DNA from 2 places in the Mesorhizobium captivum genome. Region 1 is predicted to be linked to the other one. Evidence: predicted binding sites of a transcription regulator. Region 1 holds the regulator's gene; the other holds the start of a gene.
The links. Region 1 encodes LexA, which represses DNA repair genes until DNA is damaged. Its sites were predicted from a motif close to TGTTCNNNNTGTGTTCNG; they were not measured.
Positions count from the first base shown of each region.

Region 2: a site for LexA is predicted at 3,007-3,024, ahead of recA (recombinase RecA). Genes of this name have one in related genera too.

Region 1 covers NZ_JAVIJB010000002.1:192,458-199,744, reverse strand. Annotated here, with positions in the region: gene gltA (citrate synthase) at 1-1,180, opposite strand, end outside; gene gltX (glutamate--tRNA ligase) at 1,363-2,787, opposite strand; gene RFM40_RS02990 (ComEC/Rec2 family competence protein) at 2,890-5,352, shown strand; gene lexA (transcriptional repressor LexA) at 5,336-6,070, opposite strand; gene RFM40_RS02980 (molybdopterin molybdotransferase MoeA) at 6,188-7,287, opposite strand, start outside.
Region 2 covers NZ_JAVIJB010000016.1:127,786-135,072, forward strand. Annotated here, with positions in the region: gene RFM40_RS16010 (TfoX/Sxy family protein) at 51-374, shown strand; gene RFM40_RS16015 (nuclear transport factor 2 family protein) at 477-884, shown strand; gene RFM40_RS16020 (pseudouridine-5'-phosphate glycosidase) at 889-1,809, opposite strand; gene RFM40_RS16025 (carbohydrate kinase family protein) at 1,862-2,800, opposite strand; gene recA (recombinase RecA) at 3,082-4,179, shown strand; gene alaS (alanine--tRNA ligase) at 4,514-7,183, shown strand.

The DNA of each region.
Region 1 (7,287 bases):
ACATGGTGGTGGGGAAGCCCAGCGCCTTCAGCGTGATGCCCGAATAGAAGTCGACGTTCGGATAGAGCTTCTTCTCGATGAAGTAGGAATCGGTGAGTGCGATCTTTTCCAGCTCCATCGCGATGTCGAGCAGCGGATCGTCCTTGATGCCGAGCTCGCCCAGCACCTCATGCGCGGTCTTCTGCATGATCTTTGCTCGCGGATCATAGTTCTTGTAGACGCGGTGGCCGAAGCCCATCAGCCGGAACGGATCGTTCTTGTCCTTGGCGCGGGCGATGAATTCCGGGATCTGGTCGACATGGCCGATCTCGCCCAGCATGTTGAGGGCCGCCTCATTGGCGCCGCCATGCGCGGGGCCCCACAGGCAGGCGATGCCGGCGGCGATGCAAGCGAACGGGTTGGCGCCCGACGAGCCGGCAAGCCGCACGGTAGAGGTCGAGGCGTTCTGCTCGTGGTCGGCATGCAGGATGAAGATGCGCTCCATGGCGCGCGCCAGCACCGGATTGATCTTGTACTCCTCGCAGGGCACCGCAAAGCACATATGCAGGAAGTTGGCGGCGAAGTTCAGCTCGTTCTTCGGATAAATGAAGGGCTGGCCGATATGGTATTTGTAGGCCATCGCGGCGATCGTCGGCATCTTGGCGATCAGGCGCATCGAGGCGACCATGCGCTGGTACGGGTCCGAGATGTCGGTCGAGTCATGGTAGAAGGCCGACAGCGCGCCGACCACGCCGCACATGACGGCCATCGGATGCGCGTCCCGGCGGAAGCCGGTGAAGAAACGCGACATCTGCTCATGAACCATGGTGTGACGCGTCACGCGATAGTCGAAGTCGTCCTTCTGCGCCTTGGTCGGCAATTCGCCGTAGAGTAGGAGGTAGCAGACCTCGAGGAAGTCGCCATGCTCGGCAAGCTGGTCGATCGGATAGCCGCGATGCAAGAGGATGCCGGCATCGCCGTCGATGAAGGTGATCGCCGACTCGCAGCTCGCCGTCGACGTGAAGCCCGGATCGTAGGTGAAGGCGCCAGTGGTGCTGTAGAGCGCGCCGATGTCGATGACGTCAGGTCCGGTCGAGCCGCTTCGCACCTTGAATTCATGGGTCTTGCCGGCGAGTTCGAGCCTGGCGGTCGACTCATGCGCCCTGCCGCCCGATTCCAGTTTTGTCGCAGCGTCGCTCATTCTCAAACTCCTTTATGTTTCCTCATGCCGGCAAGGCAATTCCTGCAAACGACACGTCGAAATCACCGGAATGCGCGAACTTACCACCGCATTTTAGGAGGTGCGTGCCAGATTGGGCCAAGGCCTAATGTTGCACTGCGAAACACACCTTTCAATGCCAATCTTCTTGGGCCAGTTCGCTCCTAATCGATTTGATCTCCGATCCGCGCCAGGCTCTCCGCGCGCCCCAAGACGGCAAGCACGTCGAACACGCCGGGCGAGGTGCTCCGGCCGGTGAGCGCGGCTCTCAACGGTTGAGCCACGGCGCCAAGTTTGTGGCCGCCGGCCTGCGCAAAGTCACGAATAGCGGCTTCTGCGGTTGCCGCACTCCAGTTGCCGGGGACCGCCGCGAGCGCTGCATGGGCACCACGAAGGATGGCGCGCGCGTCAGCGCCAAGCAATCCTGCGGCCTTCTCATCGAGCTGCAGGGGTCGCTCCACGAACAGGAAGGCGGCTCCGTCAACGAGCTCGACCAGCGTCTTTGCCCGCTCCTTGAGGCCGGGCATGGCGGCCAGCAGCTGTGCCTTGCGCCTGTCGTCGAGCTTTGCCGCGAGCGCCGGTCCGCCCTCGAGATAGGGCAAGGTGGCGACGAAGATGTCGAAGAGGGCCTTGTCGTCCATCTGGCGCATGTGCACGCCGTTCAGCGCCTCGAGCTTGGCGAAGTCGAAGCGCGCGGCACCCTTGTTGACGTCGCCGATGTCGAACCATGAGATCATGTCCTCGATCGACATCACCTCGTCGTCGCCATGGCTCCAGCCGAGCCTGGCCAGATAGTTGAGCAGCGCCTCGGGCAGATAGCCCATGGCGCGGTAGGCCTCGACACCGAGCGCGCCGTGGCGCTTAGACAGCTTGGCGCCGTCCGCGCCATGGATCAGCGGGATGTGCGACATCGACGGCACAGCCCAGCCCATGGCGTTGTAGATCACGGTCTGGCGCGCCGCGTTGGTCAGATGATCGTCGCCGCGGATGATGTGGGTGACACCCATGTCATGGTCGTCGACAACGACGGCATGCATGTAAGTCGGGTTGCCGTCCGAGCGCAGGATGATGAAGTCGTCGAGATCTTTGTTCGGGAAACGCACCTCGCCCTGCACGCGGTCGTGCACGATGGTCTCGCCCTCGATAGGCGCCTTGATACGGATCGCGCCCTTGACGCCGGGAGGCGCCTCGGAGGGGTTGCGGTCGCGCCACTGGCCGTTGTAGCGCGGCGGCAGGCCCTTGGCCCGCGCCGCCTCGCGCATCGCCTCGAGCTCTGCCGGCGTCTCGTAGCTGTAGTAAGCCTTGCCGAGACGCACGAGCTCCTCGGCCACCTCGCGGTGGCGCGGCGCACGCGCGAACTGCGACACTGCTTCGCCGTCCCAAGAGAGGCTGAGCCAGGTCAGTCCATCCAGAATGGCAGCCGTCGCAGCCTCGGTGGAGCGCTCGCGATCGGTGTCCTCGATGCGCAGCAGCATCGTGCCGCCCGTGTGCTTGGCATAGAGCCAGTTGAACAGCGCCGTGCGCGCCCCGCCGATGTGCAGGTAGCCGGTGGGCGAGGGGGCAAAACGGGTGACGACCTTATCGGACATGGAACTCTCAGAATGGCACTGAAAACAGGCGTGGTTGCGCGGACTTTCGCGCTGTCGCGGTTCATGTAGCATAGGAGGTCTGGGGCGCAAGGGGCAGACCCGATGGCTGGACGTGGCCGGGGCGCGGTGGAGGGCGAGGGGACGACGGCTGGCGTCAGCGAGCGCCTGCTGTTTGCCGGCACCGCGCCTGCTGAAGCGGCGCCGGTTTCGCTTCCGATGCCGCGGCCGGCTGGTGAGATTTTACCGCCGGACGGCGGTGCCGCCCTGCAGCCGCCAAAGTCGGCAACCATCGACCGGATCCGACGGCAGTTCCACCGCGCCTCGTTTTCCGCGTTTCGCCAAAGCGTCGTTGTAGCCGCTACGACCGAGCTCGACCGCGGCATCGGCTTCCTGCTGGTGCCGGTGTTCCTGGCTGCCGGCGTGATCTTCTATTTTTCCCTGAACACGGAGCCCGATCTCTACAGGCCGCAGGCGGCGGTAGCGCTGATGGCGGTCTGCGCGGCCATTTCCCGCTCTTGGCCAAAGACGCATCTTCTCTTCATGGCGGCGCTGCTTTGCGCATTGGGCTTTGTCGCCGCGAAGGTCGAGACATGGCGGACCGCAACGCCGATGCTCGGCTCCGAGATCCAGACGCGGCTGACCGGTCGCGTCGTCATCGCCGAGGAAATGGCCAATGGCCGTGTGCGGCTGACCATTGACCTCATCTCGACCGCGCATCCGACGCTGCGCTACGCGCCGGATCGCGTCAGGCTCTCGGCACGCAGGATTCCGCCCGATACGAAGGCAGGGTCGCTGGTGACAGGCTATGCACGGCTCTTGCCGCCGACCGGACCGGTCCGCCCCGAAAGTTATGACTTTTCCTTCGATAGCTATTTTTCCGGCATCGGCGGCAGCGGCTTTTTCCTCGGCGACCCGAAAGCCATTTCGACAACCGATCCTGCCCCCGGGGCGAGCATCGCCTCGGCGATCGAGAACGCGCGCGAAAACATTGCCGATCACATCAGAAGCACCGTCGGCGGACCTGAAGGCGAGATTGCCGCGGCGCTGATCGTCGGCGTTCGCGCCGGCATCCCCGAAGACATCAACGAGGCGATGCGGCGGACCGGCATCTACCACATCTCGATTTCAGGCCTGCATATGGCGCTGGTCGCCGGCACGATCATGCTTCTGCTGCGCGGCGCCTTCGCGCTGTTTCCGGATTTCTCTTCGCGGCGCCCGGTGAAGAAATATGCCGCTGCCATCGCGCTTGTCTCGATCGCCGCCTATCTCGTCATCTCCGGCGTGGTGGTCGCCGCCGAGCGAAGCTTCATCATGCTGGCCGTCATGCTGGTTGCCGTGCTGTTCGACCGCGCGGCGCTGACGATGCGCAACCAGGCGATCTCGGCCATCGCCGTCATCCTTGTGTCGCCACATGAAGTGGTCGGCCCAAGCTTCCAGATGTCGTTCGCCGCAACCGCCGCCCTTGTCGGCGCCTATGCCGGCTGGGCCGACTACCGCGCCGACAAAGTGAGGGCGCCGCCGGCAAAGCGTTCGTTCCTGCGGTTCCTGTCGCGAAAGCTGGCGGTCGGAGCGGGTGGCGCCGCCATGACCTCGATCATCGCCGGAAGTGCTACGGCGCTGTTTGCCATCTGGCATTTCCAGCGCGTCTCGCCGCTCAGCCTATTGGCAAATCTGGCGATCATGCCGATCGTCACGGTCGTGATGTTCCTTGCCGTCGCCAGCGCGGTGATGATGCCGTTCGGCTTCGATGGGCCTTTCCTCTATTTGATGGGCAAAGGCCTGACGGCGATGATCGCGATCTCGGCCTGGATTTCGCAATGGTCGCCGGTCGATGCCGTGGGGCTGATCTCGATCCAGTCGGTGCTGCTGGCAACAATCGCGCTCGTCATTGCCACCATGGCCACAACCTGGCTCAGGCTGGCCGCAATTCCTTTCGCAGTTGCGGCCTTGCTGACCATTCCGCAGGTGCGCACGCCGGACCTGCTGATCTCCGAGGACGCGAATCTGGTGGCCATGCCGATCGGCGGCGGCGAACTCGCCATCAACCGTGCCCGCTCCAACGAATTCACCACCGACAACTGGAAACGCGCGCTGAAGGCCGAGGCGATCGTGCCGCCGGAGACGTTCGCCAAAGACGCGCTCGACATAGCCGATCCCGTCGACCTGCCGCCAGGTTCGCCGTTCTATTGCACCGGTGACCTCTGCATCGGCCGGCATCCTTCCGGTGCGATCGTCGCGTTGGCGGAAAACCGCGAGAGTGCACGACCGGCCTGCGGCTTCGCTGATCTCGTCGTCATCAACGACGCCACGGCCTACAATCCTTGCCGCGATCCACGGGTTCTCGTCGTCACCAAGCGGCAGCTGGCACGCGATGGCAGTGCCGCCGTCTTCTTTGATCCGCAATCGGCAACGGCGCGGCCGGCTATTCAGTATGCCGTGCAAAAGCCTTACCGCCCCTGGCGCGAGCAACGACGGTATTCGCGCGAGGCTAGAGGGCTGGCGCCCCACAAGAAGCCCGAAAAGTCAGAGTCCAAGCCGCCCCAGCCAGTCAGTAGCGGCGAATGAGCCCGACGAGCTTGCCCTGAACCTTGACGCGATCGGGGCCGAAGATGCGGGTCTCATAGGCCGGGTTGGCGGCTTCGAGCGCGATCGAGGCGCCCTTGCGGCGGAAGCGCTTCAGCGTCGCTTCCTCGTCGTCGACCAGCGCGACCACGATCTCGCCCGGGCTCGCGGTGTTGGCGTTGCGGATGATGACCGTGTCGCCGTCGAAGATGCCGGCCTCGATCATCGAGTCGCCCTTGACCTCCAGCGCGTAATGCTCGCCGCCCGCGATCATGTCCGGCGGCACCGTGATCGAATGCGTCTGATGCTGGATGGCGTCGATCGGCACGCCGGCGGCGATGCGGCCCATCACCGGAATGGACACGGCCGAAACGGCATCGTCGTCATTGCTGGGCGTTGGCGCGCGCGAGGGCGCCGCTGGCTTGATCTGCCGGCCGAGATTGCCTTGGCCGCCCTGGATGACGCTTGGCGAAAACTTCCTGGCCGCATTGAGGCCGGGCGCGATCGAATCGGGCAGGCGCAGCACTTCCAGTGCGCGCGCCCTGTTCGGCAGCCGGCGAATGAAGCCGCGCTCTTCCAACGCCGTGATCAGCCGATGGATGCCCGACTTCGAGGCAAGGTCGAGCGCTTCCTTCATCTCATCGAAAGACGGCGGAATGCCGCTCTCCTTGAGCCGTTCGTGGATGAACATCAGAAGTTCATGTTGTTTGCGCGTCAGCATGGCTGCCCCCAACGGGTCCTGAAACCAGAATCAGAAAAACAAACCCAGAACAAACACTATCTGTTCCAGTTGTGTTCCGCAACCGTTTAAAGTTTAGTGAATGTGTTGACGTTTTGTTCAGCGTAACATCAGAACGCTGCATTCGGCGCCGGCCTCGGCCGTCGGGGCGAAGGGCTGGCGCACGATGAGGCCGTTGGCGTCGGCCAGCATCTTGAGCATCGAGGAATCCTGGACGCTGAACGGCGTCGCGACCAGCTGCCCCGCCTCCTCGCGCACGACGGCCCGCACATAGTCCTGCCTGAGATCGTTGGCGTGCATTGCGGCAGCCAGCCGCGCAGTGCGGATGTCCTGCCGATAGCTGCGGCCGCCGAGACGCGCCAGAAGCGGCTTCAGGAACAATTGCGAGCAGACAAGGCTTGCCACCGGATTGCCGGGCAGGCCGATGCAGCGGATGTTGCCAAGCCGGCCAAACATCAACGGTTTGCCGGGGCGCATGGCGATCTTCCAGAAATCGAGCTGCATGCCTTGGCCAGTCAGCACGTCGTGGATCAGGTCATGATCGCCGACCGACGCGCCACCGAGGGTGACGATGACATCGGCGCCGGCCTCGACGGCCTTTCCGACCAGAGCCGCGATCGCGTCATGGCGGTCGGCGGCGATGCCGAGATCGAGAGCGCGCGCGCCAACCGCCTGCGCGGCCGCAACGACGCCATAGGCATTGGACGAGATGATCTGGTCGGGGCCGAGTTCACTGCCCGGCGGCAGCAGTTCGTCGCCGGTGGCGATGATGGCAACCAGCGGTCGGCGCACTACGGTGAGGCTTGGATGGTTGGCCGACGCCGCCAATGAAAGCGCTGCCGGATCGAGCAGGCGGCCTTTTTCCAAGAGAACGTCGCCTTGCAAGAAGTCGAGACCGGCTCGCCGGATGTTGCGTCCTGCGGACGTCGGCTCGGTCACCTCGATCTGGCCGCCGCCGAGGTCGCGGACATTCTCCTGGATGACGATCGTGTCGGCGCCTTCGGGCACAGGCGCGCCGGTGAAAATGCGCACCGACTCGCCCTTGCCGACAGTGCCGGCAAAGCCACGCCCGGCGGGCGCCATGCCGATCACGGAGAGCCGCGCCGGCACCGAGCCCACATCCGCAAAGCGTGCGGCATAGCCGTCCATGGCCGAAGCATTGAAGGGCGGCTGGGTGCGCAGCGCCACCACCGGTTCGG
Region 2 (7,287 bases), on a different contig from region 1:
CTTTCGGTTGCCGGCATGACAAGCCGATGGCGGCGTGACATCATCGCGCCATGGACGACGAACGCATCCGCGAACTCTTCGATGGTCTCGGGCCTGTCAGCATCCGCCGCATGTTCAGTGGCAAGGGCATCTATCACAACGGCGTTATCTTCGCGCTCATCCTGCGCGGAGACCTGATGCTGAAGGGCGACGACGAGGTTGCCGCCGAGTATGAGGCAGCGGGTGGCCGGCACTGGACCTACGTCAACAAGCGCCATGGCAAAGAAGTCGCCATGCCCTACTGGACCGCGCCCGAAAGCGCGCTGGACGACCCCGACGAAATGACCGTCTGGGCGCGCAAGGCCTATGAGGCGGCGGTCAGAGCCGGGAAATGAGCGCCATCGGTGACGTACAGAGCCGTAGCGGCTTCAGATGCTTCGTCGCGAGGTACTCATGGTGTCCACACGACAAGCGGACGGCAAAGGAGGATCGCGATCATGGAAAGCGGGACCGAAGCCGGGAATGTCGGGCAGATCCGCGATCTGATCGAGCATTGGGCCGAGGCCGTGCGTCGAAAGGACATTGACGGCATTCGCGCCCATCACGCGCCGGATTTCGTCATGTTCGACGTGCCGCCGCCGCTGCAGTTCCAGGGCCTCGATGCCTATATGGCGACCTGGCCGCTGTTTTTCGGCGCTTCGCCCGAGCCACCGGTTTTCGATATCGTCGACTTGAAAATCACCGCCGGTGTGGACGTGGCCTTTGCATTCGCCCTGATGCGCTGCGTGGTGGTGTCGGGCAAGGACGCGGGTGATCTCGATTTCCGGCTGACGATTTGCTTCCGCAAGATCGCGGGCCAATGGACCTTCGTGCACGAACATCACTCGGTGCCCGCCACGGACTGACGGTTCAGGCGAGCGCCCTTGCGATCTCCGCCGCCAACCGCGCATTGTTTTCGACCAGCGCGATATTGGTCTTGAGGCTGCGGCCGCCGGTGAGTTCCAGGATCTTTGACAGCAGGAACGGCGTCACCGCCTTGCCGGTGACGCCCTGCGCCTCGGCCGCCTTCTGCGCGGCCTGGATATATCCGTCCATCTCGACGGCCGGAATCTCATCGTTCTGCGGCACCGGATTGGCAACCAGGATGCCGCCGCCCAGGCCGAGCGCCTTCCTTGTATGGTAGAAATGCGCGATGTCCTCAGGCGCATGCAGCGTCAGCGGCGCACGGAACGGCGACTTCCTGGACCAGAAGGCCGGCATGGTCTCGCAGCCATGGCCGATGACCGGCACGCCGCGCGTCTCCAGCACTTCGAGCGTCTTTTCGATGTCGAGGATCGCCTTGGCGCCGGCTGACACGACGATGACCGGGGTGCGTGCCAGTTCGTCAAGATCGGCCGAGATATCGAAACTCTTTTCGGCGCCCTTGTGGACGCCGCCGATACCGCCGGTGGCGAACACTTTTATGCCGACCATGTGCGCGGCGATCATGGTGGCGGCAACGGTGGTGCCGCCGGTGCGCTTTTGAGCCACGGCAAAGCCGATATCGGCGCGCGAGAGCTTCATGGCGTCGCCGGTCATGGCAAGCGATTCGCGCTCGCCATCGGAAAGGCCGATCTTGATGCGGCCATCGACCACGGCGATCGTCGCCGGCACCGCCCCGCCATCGATGATGATCTGCTCGACCTTCGCCGCCATCGCGCCATTGTCGGGATAGGGCATGCCGTGGGTGATGATGGTGCTTTCCAGCGCCACCACCGGCCGGCCGGCAGCAAGCGCCTCCGCCACCGGCGGGTGAATGTCGATGAAGGAGCGGGCGGTTTCGGGTGTCATGGCTGTCTCCGATCCGGAGCATGCTCCGGCAAGCTGATCTGGCGTGCCGGTCCTATGCCATTTCCCGCGCATCCGGCACAAGGGCAAGCGCCTGCGCGAAACTGGCGGCCGTGAAGGACGGCACCGCCTCGGCGCTCTCGATGGCGAGCATCGCCGCGGCAACACCTTCGCGCAGCGCTGCCCGCAGGGGCAGGCCGCGCAGCAGCGCGGCGACCGTGGCACCTGTCAGCGCATCGCCGGCCCCGGTGACGTCGGCGACCCGTCGCGGTGGTGGAGGGTCGATGGCGAAGACGCCGGATTGGTCGAAGCCCAGCACCGCAGCGCTGCCGGCAGTGACCACGCCGGCGCGCAATCCCACCCGTCTCAACTCATTGACTAAATCCTGGCCGGACAGGTCGGCGCCGGCAAGCGCCGCCGCCTCGCGGCGGTTCATGAACAGCAGCGAGAGCTCGTCGAGCAGCGGCGCCAGCCGCACGACCTTGGCCGGCGAGATGGCGATGGCGAAGATGGGCCTCTCGCCAGCCTGCGCCACGAGGCGCTCGAGCGCCGCCGTCGGCAGGTTCGCGTCGCAAAGGATCGCGTCCGTCTCGGCGATCGCCTCGCGTACCTTGGCGCGGCGGATCTGCTTGGAGAAGGCGAGGTCGTAGAGGCCCATATCGGCAAAGCCGACGATCAGCTCGCCCTCGCTGTCGATCAGCGCCGTGTAGCTTGGCGTCATGCGGTCGAGGAACACCACCGAGAGGTCGTCGATGCCGGCCCCGGCGATCGCCGATGCGACCGCCTCGGCCGCCGCGTCGCCGCCGCGCACCGAAAGCAGCGAGGCCGATACGCCGCGCTTCACCACGCTGCGCAGCGCGTTGAAAACGCCGCCGCCGACCTCCTCGCGCATGACGCCGGGATTGGAGGCTGCGGGCACATAGGCGCCCGACACCTGGCCGCGTCGGTCGATATGGGCGCCGCCCAGCGCCAGAATTTTCGGGGATGTCGGCATGCGGGAGAGGTGACCTTCGTTGATTGTTCGCGTGCGCACACTAGGTTTCCCCGCATCGCCCCGCAATCGGTGTCGCGATTCGGGCCGGCTGGAAATCGAAGTCTCTTTGGCCAGCGGTGTTGGCGCGCTCCAGTTCTAGTGAGACAAAAATAGAACAGATCCCGGATATCGGTTATTTTTCAGCTATTTGCTGCCTCTTGCCAAGTGAGAACAAAAAAGGTACAAAATGGCAAGGATTACGGATTGTCCGGCCTTCATTGACGACCAAGGGGTGATGTATCATGGCTCAGAATTCTTTGCGGCTTGTAGAGGATAAGGCAGTGGACAAATCAAAGGCTCTGGATGCGGCGCTGTCGCAAATCGAGCGCGCTTTCGGCAAGGGCTCGATCATGCGGCTCGGCGCCAACGAGCAGGTGGTCGAGATCGAAACCGTGCCGACGGGATCGCTCGGCCTCGACATCGCGCTAGGCGTCGGCGGTCTGCCGCGCGGCCGCATCATCGAAATCTACGGGCCGGAAAGCTCGGGCAAGACGACGCTGGCGCTGCATACGGTTGCGGAAGCGCAGAAGAAGGGCGGCATCTGTGCCTTCGTCGATGCCGAGCATGCGCTCGATCCGGTCTATGCCCGCAAGCTCGGCGTCGATCTCGAAAACCTGTTGATCTCGCAGCCCGACACCGGCGAGCAGGCGCTGGAGATCTGCGACACGCTGGTGCGTTCCGGCGCCATCGACGTGCTGGTGGTCGATTCGGTCGCGGCGCTGACGCCGCGCGCCGAAATCGAGGGCGAGATGGGCGATGCGCTTCCCGGCCTGCAGGCCCGCCTGATGAGCCAGGCGCTGCGCAAGCTGACCGCCTCGATCTCGCGCTCCAACACCATGGTGATCTTCATCAACCAGATCCGCATGAAGATCGGCGTCATGTTCGGCTCGCCCGAGACGACCACCGGCGGCAACGCGCTGAAATTCTATGCCTCGGTGCGCCTCGACATCCGCCGCATCGGCTCGGTCAAGGACCGTGACGAGGTGGTCGGCAACCAGACCCGCGTCAAGGTGGTGAAGAACAAGCTGGCCCCGCCCTTCAAGGTGGTCGAGTTCGACATCATGTATGGCGAGGGCGTGTCGAAAACCGGCGAGCTAGTCGATCTCGGCGTCAAGGCCGGCGTGGTCGAAAAGTCGGGCGCCTGGTTCTCCTACAATTCGCAGCGTCTCGGCCAGGGCCGCGAGAACGCCAAACTGTTCCTACGCGACAATCCGGACACCGCGCGCGAGATCGAACTGGCGTTGCGTCAGAATGCCGGGCTGATCGCGGAGAAATTCCTCGAGAATGGCGGCTCCGAAGGTGGCGACGACGGTTTTGAGGACGAAGCCGGCGCGATGTAAGGCCGGGCAATTCCGGGGGAGTGTGCAGCGGTTTCCGTCTGGAATTGCGCAAAAGCAATTAGTCGGCTTGGCCGGAGTTTGGCCACAATCCTATTATATTTGTATATGCTTATGTAATCGCGTTCTTGAGTATTGCGTCCCGAACCGCCGGCCCTCGTGCCGGCGGTTTGCGTTTCCGGGGGCGGTACACATGCACGGACAGCTCGTGAATTGGCCCAATTCCGTGTTTCTGGACAGGGTCAAGAGCTACGGCTAAAAGGCCACCTATCGTCTGAAACACGAAAGCCCATTTGCCGCCGGCCAAGCCGGCGGTTCTCGCGAAAAGGCAGTACTCATGAGTGGCGTGAACGACATCCGGTCGACATTCCTCGACTACTTCCGCAAGGAGGGTCACGAGATCGTCGCCTCCAGCCCGCTGGTGCCGCGCAACGATCCGACGCTGATGTTCACCAACGCCGGCATGGTGCAGTTCAAGAACGTCTTCACCGGCCTAGAGAAGCGTGCCTATTCGCGCGCCGCGACCGCGCAGAAGAGCGTGCGCGCCGGCGGCAAGCACAACGACCTCGACAATGTCGGCTACACCGCGCGCCATCTCACCTTCTTCGAGATGCTGGGCAATTTCTCGTTCGGCGATTACTTCAAGGAGCGCGCGATCGAGCTTGCCTGGAACCTGATCACCAAGGAATTCGGCCTGCCGAAGGACAAGCTCCTGGTCACCGTCTATCACACCGATGACGAGGCGGCCGGCTACTGGAAAAAGATCGCCGGCTTCTCCGACGATCGCATCATCCGCATCCCGACCTCGGACAATTTCTGGGCGATGGGCGACACCGGCCCATGCGGCCCGTGCTCGGAGATCTTCATCGACCGCGGCGAGCACATCTGGGGCGGCCCGCCCGGCAGCCCGGAAGAGGATGGCGACCGGTTCCTCGAATTCTGGAACCTGGTGTTCATGCAGTACGAGCAGGTGACGAAGGATGAGCGTATCGATCTGCCGCGCCCGTCGATCGATACCGGCATGGGTCTGGAGCGCATGGCATCCATCCTGCAAGGGGTGGAGAGCGTCTTCGAGACCGACCTGTTCAAGCATCTGATCGATGCCGCGTCCTCGGCGCTCGGCCACGGGCCGAGTGCGGAGAACGTCGGATCCTACCGCGTGATCGCTGATCATCTGCGCTCGACCTCCTTCCTGGTGGCCGACGGCGTGCTGCCGTCCAATGAAGGCCGCGGCTATGTGCTGCGCCGCATCATGCGCCGCGCCATGCGCCATGCGCAGCTGCTCGGCGCCAAGGAACCGCTGATGTGGCAGCTGGTGCCGGCGCTGGTGCGCGAGATGGGCCAGGCCTATCCGGAACTCGTGCGCGGCGAGGCGCTGATTACCGAGACGCTGAAGCTCGAGGAGACGCGCTTCCGTAAGACGCTGGTGCGCGGTCTCGGCCTGCTCGCGGATGCGACAGAGACGCTGCATGCCGGTGACATGCTGGATGGCGAGACGGCTTTCAAGCTCTACGACACCTACGGCTTCCCGCTCGACCTGACGCAGGACGCGCTGCGCCAGCGCAACATTTCGGTCGATCTGGCCGGCTTCACCAATGCGATGGAGCGGCAGAAGGCGGAGGCGCGCGCGCATTGGGCGGGTTCCGGCGAGGCGGCGACCGAGACGGTCTGGTTCCCTATCCGCGAGAAGGTGGGCGCGACCGATTTCCTCGGCTACGAGACCGAGCAGGCGGAAGGCCTGGTCCAGGCGCTGGTCAAGGACGGCAGGACCGTCGACAGCGCCGGGCAGGGCGATGCCGTTGCCGTCGTCGTCAACCAGACGCCGTTCTACGGCGAATCCGGCGGCCAGATGGGCGACACCGGCGTTATTGCCGGCGACGGTTTCGTGATCGAGGTTTCCGACACGCAGAAGAAGGCTGACGGGCTGTTCGTGCATCTGGGCAAGGTGACGAGCGGCACGGTCAAGACCGGTTCGTCCGTCGAGCTGAAGGTCGACCACGCGCGCCGTTCGAAGCTGCGCGCCAACCATTCCGCGACGCATCTCATCCATGAGGCGCTGCGCGAGGTGCTGGGTACCCATGTCGCGCAGAAGGGCTCGCTGGTCGCTCCCGACCGGCTGCGCTTCGACATTTCGCATAACAAGCCGATCTCGTCCGAAGAGCTCGAGGATGTCGAGCGCATGGCCAACGAGATCGTCGTGCAGAACAGCCCGGTGACGACGCGCCTGATGTCGGTCGACGATGCCATTGCCGAGGGCGCGATGGCGCTGTTCGGCGAGAAATACGGCGACGAGGTGCGCGTCGTGTCGATGGGCACGGGGCTGCATGGCGCCAGGGCCAACCGTCCCTATTCGGTCGAGCTCTGCGGCGGCACGCATGTCAGATCCACCGGCGATATCGGCCTGGTGCGCATCCTGTCGGACAGCGCGGTTGCGGCCGGCGTGCGCCGCATCGAGGCGCTGACCGGCGAGGCCGCGCGCAAGCATCTCGACGAGCAGGACAAGCGCCTGAAGGCTGCTGCGGCGACCTTGAAAATCTCGCCGGCCGACGTGCCGGCTCGCGTCGAGGCGCTGCTCGATGAGCGCAAGAAGCTTGAAAAGGAGCTCTCCGAAGCGCGCAAGAAGCTGGCGCTTGGCGCCGGCACAGCCGTGTCCGATGCTCCGCCGACCAACGAGACCGTTGCCGGTGTCGGCTTCCTCGGCAAAGCGGTCAGCGGCGTCGCGCCGAAGGACCTGAAGCCGCTGGCAGATGCCGGCAAGAAGACGCTTGGCTCCGGCGTTGTCGTCTTCGTCGGCGCCGGCGAGGACAATAAGGCAAGCGTGGTGGTTGCCGTCACCGAGGACTTGACCAACCGCTTCAGCGCCATCGATCTGGTGCGCGTTGCCTCGGCAGCGCTTGGCGGGCAGGGCGGCGGCGGGCGTCCCGACATGGCGCAGGCCGGCGGCCCCGATGCCTCCAAAGCCGACGATGCGATCGCGGCGGTGAGAGCGGCGCTGGAGGCTGCTTAAAGCACGTCGCCCAGAAGTGTGCAGCGGTTCTGGGGCAACGACATGCATCAAAACAAAAACTTAAAGCGCGTCGCCTGAATCCGTTTCAACGCGACGCGCTTTAG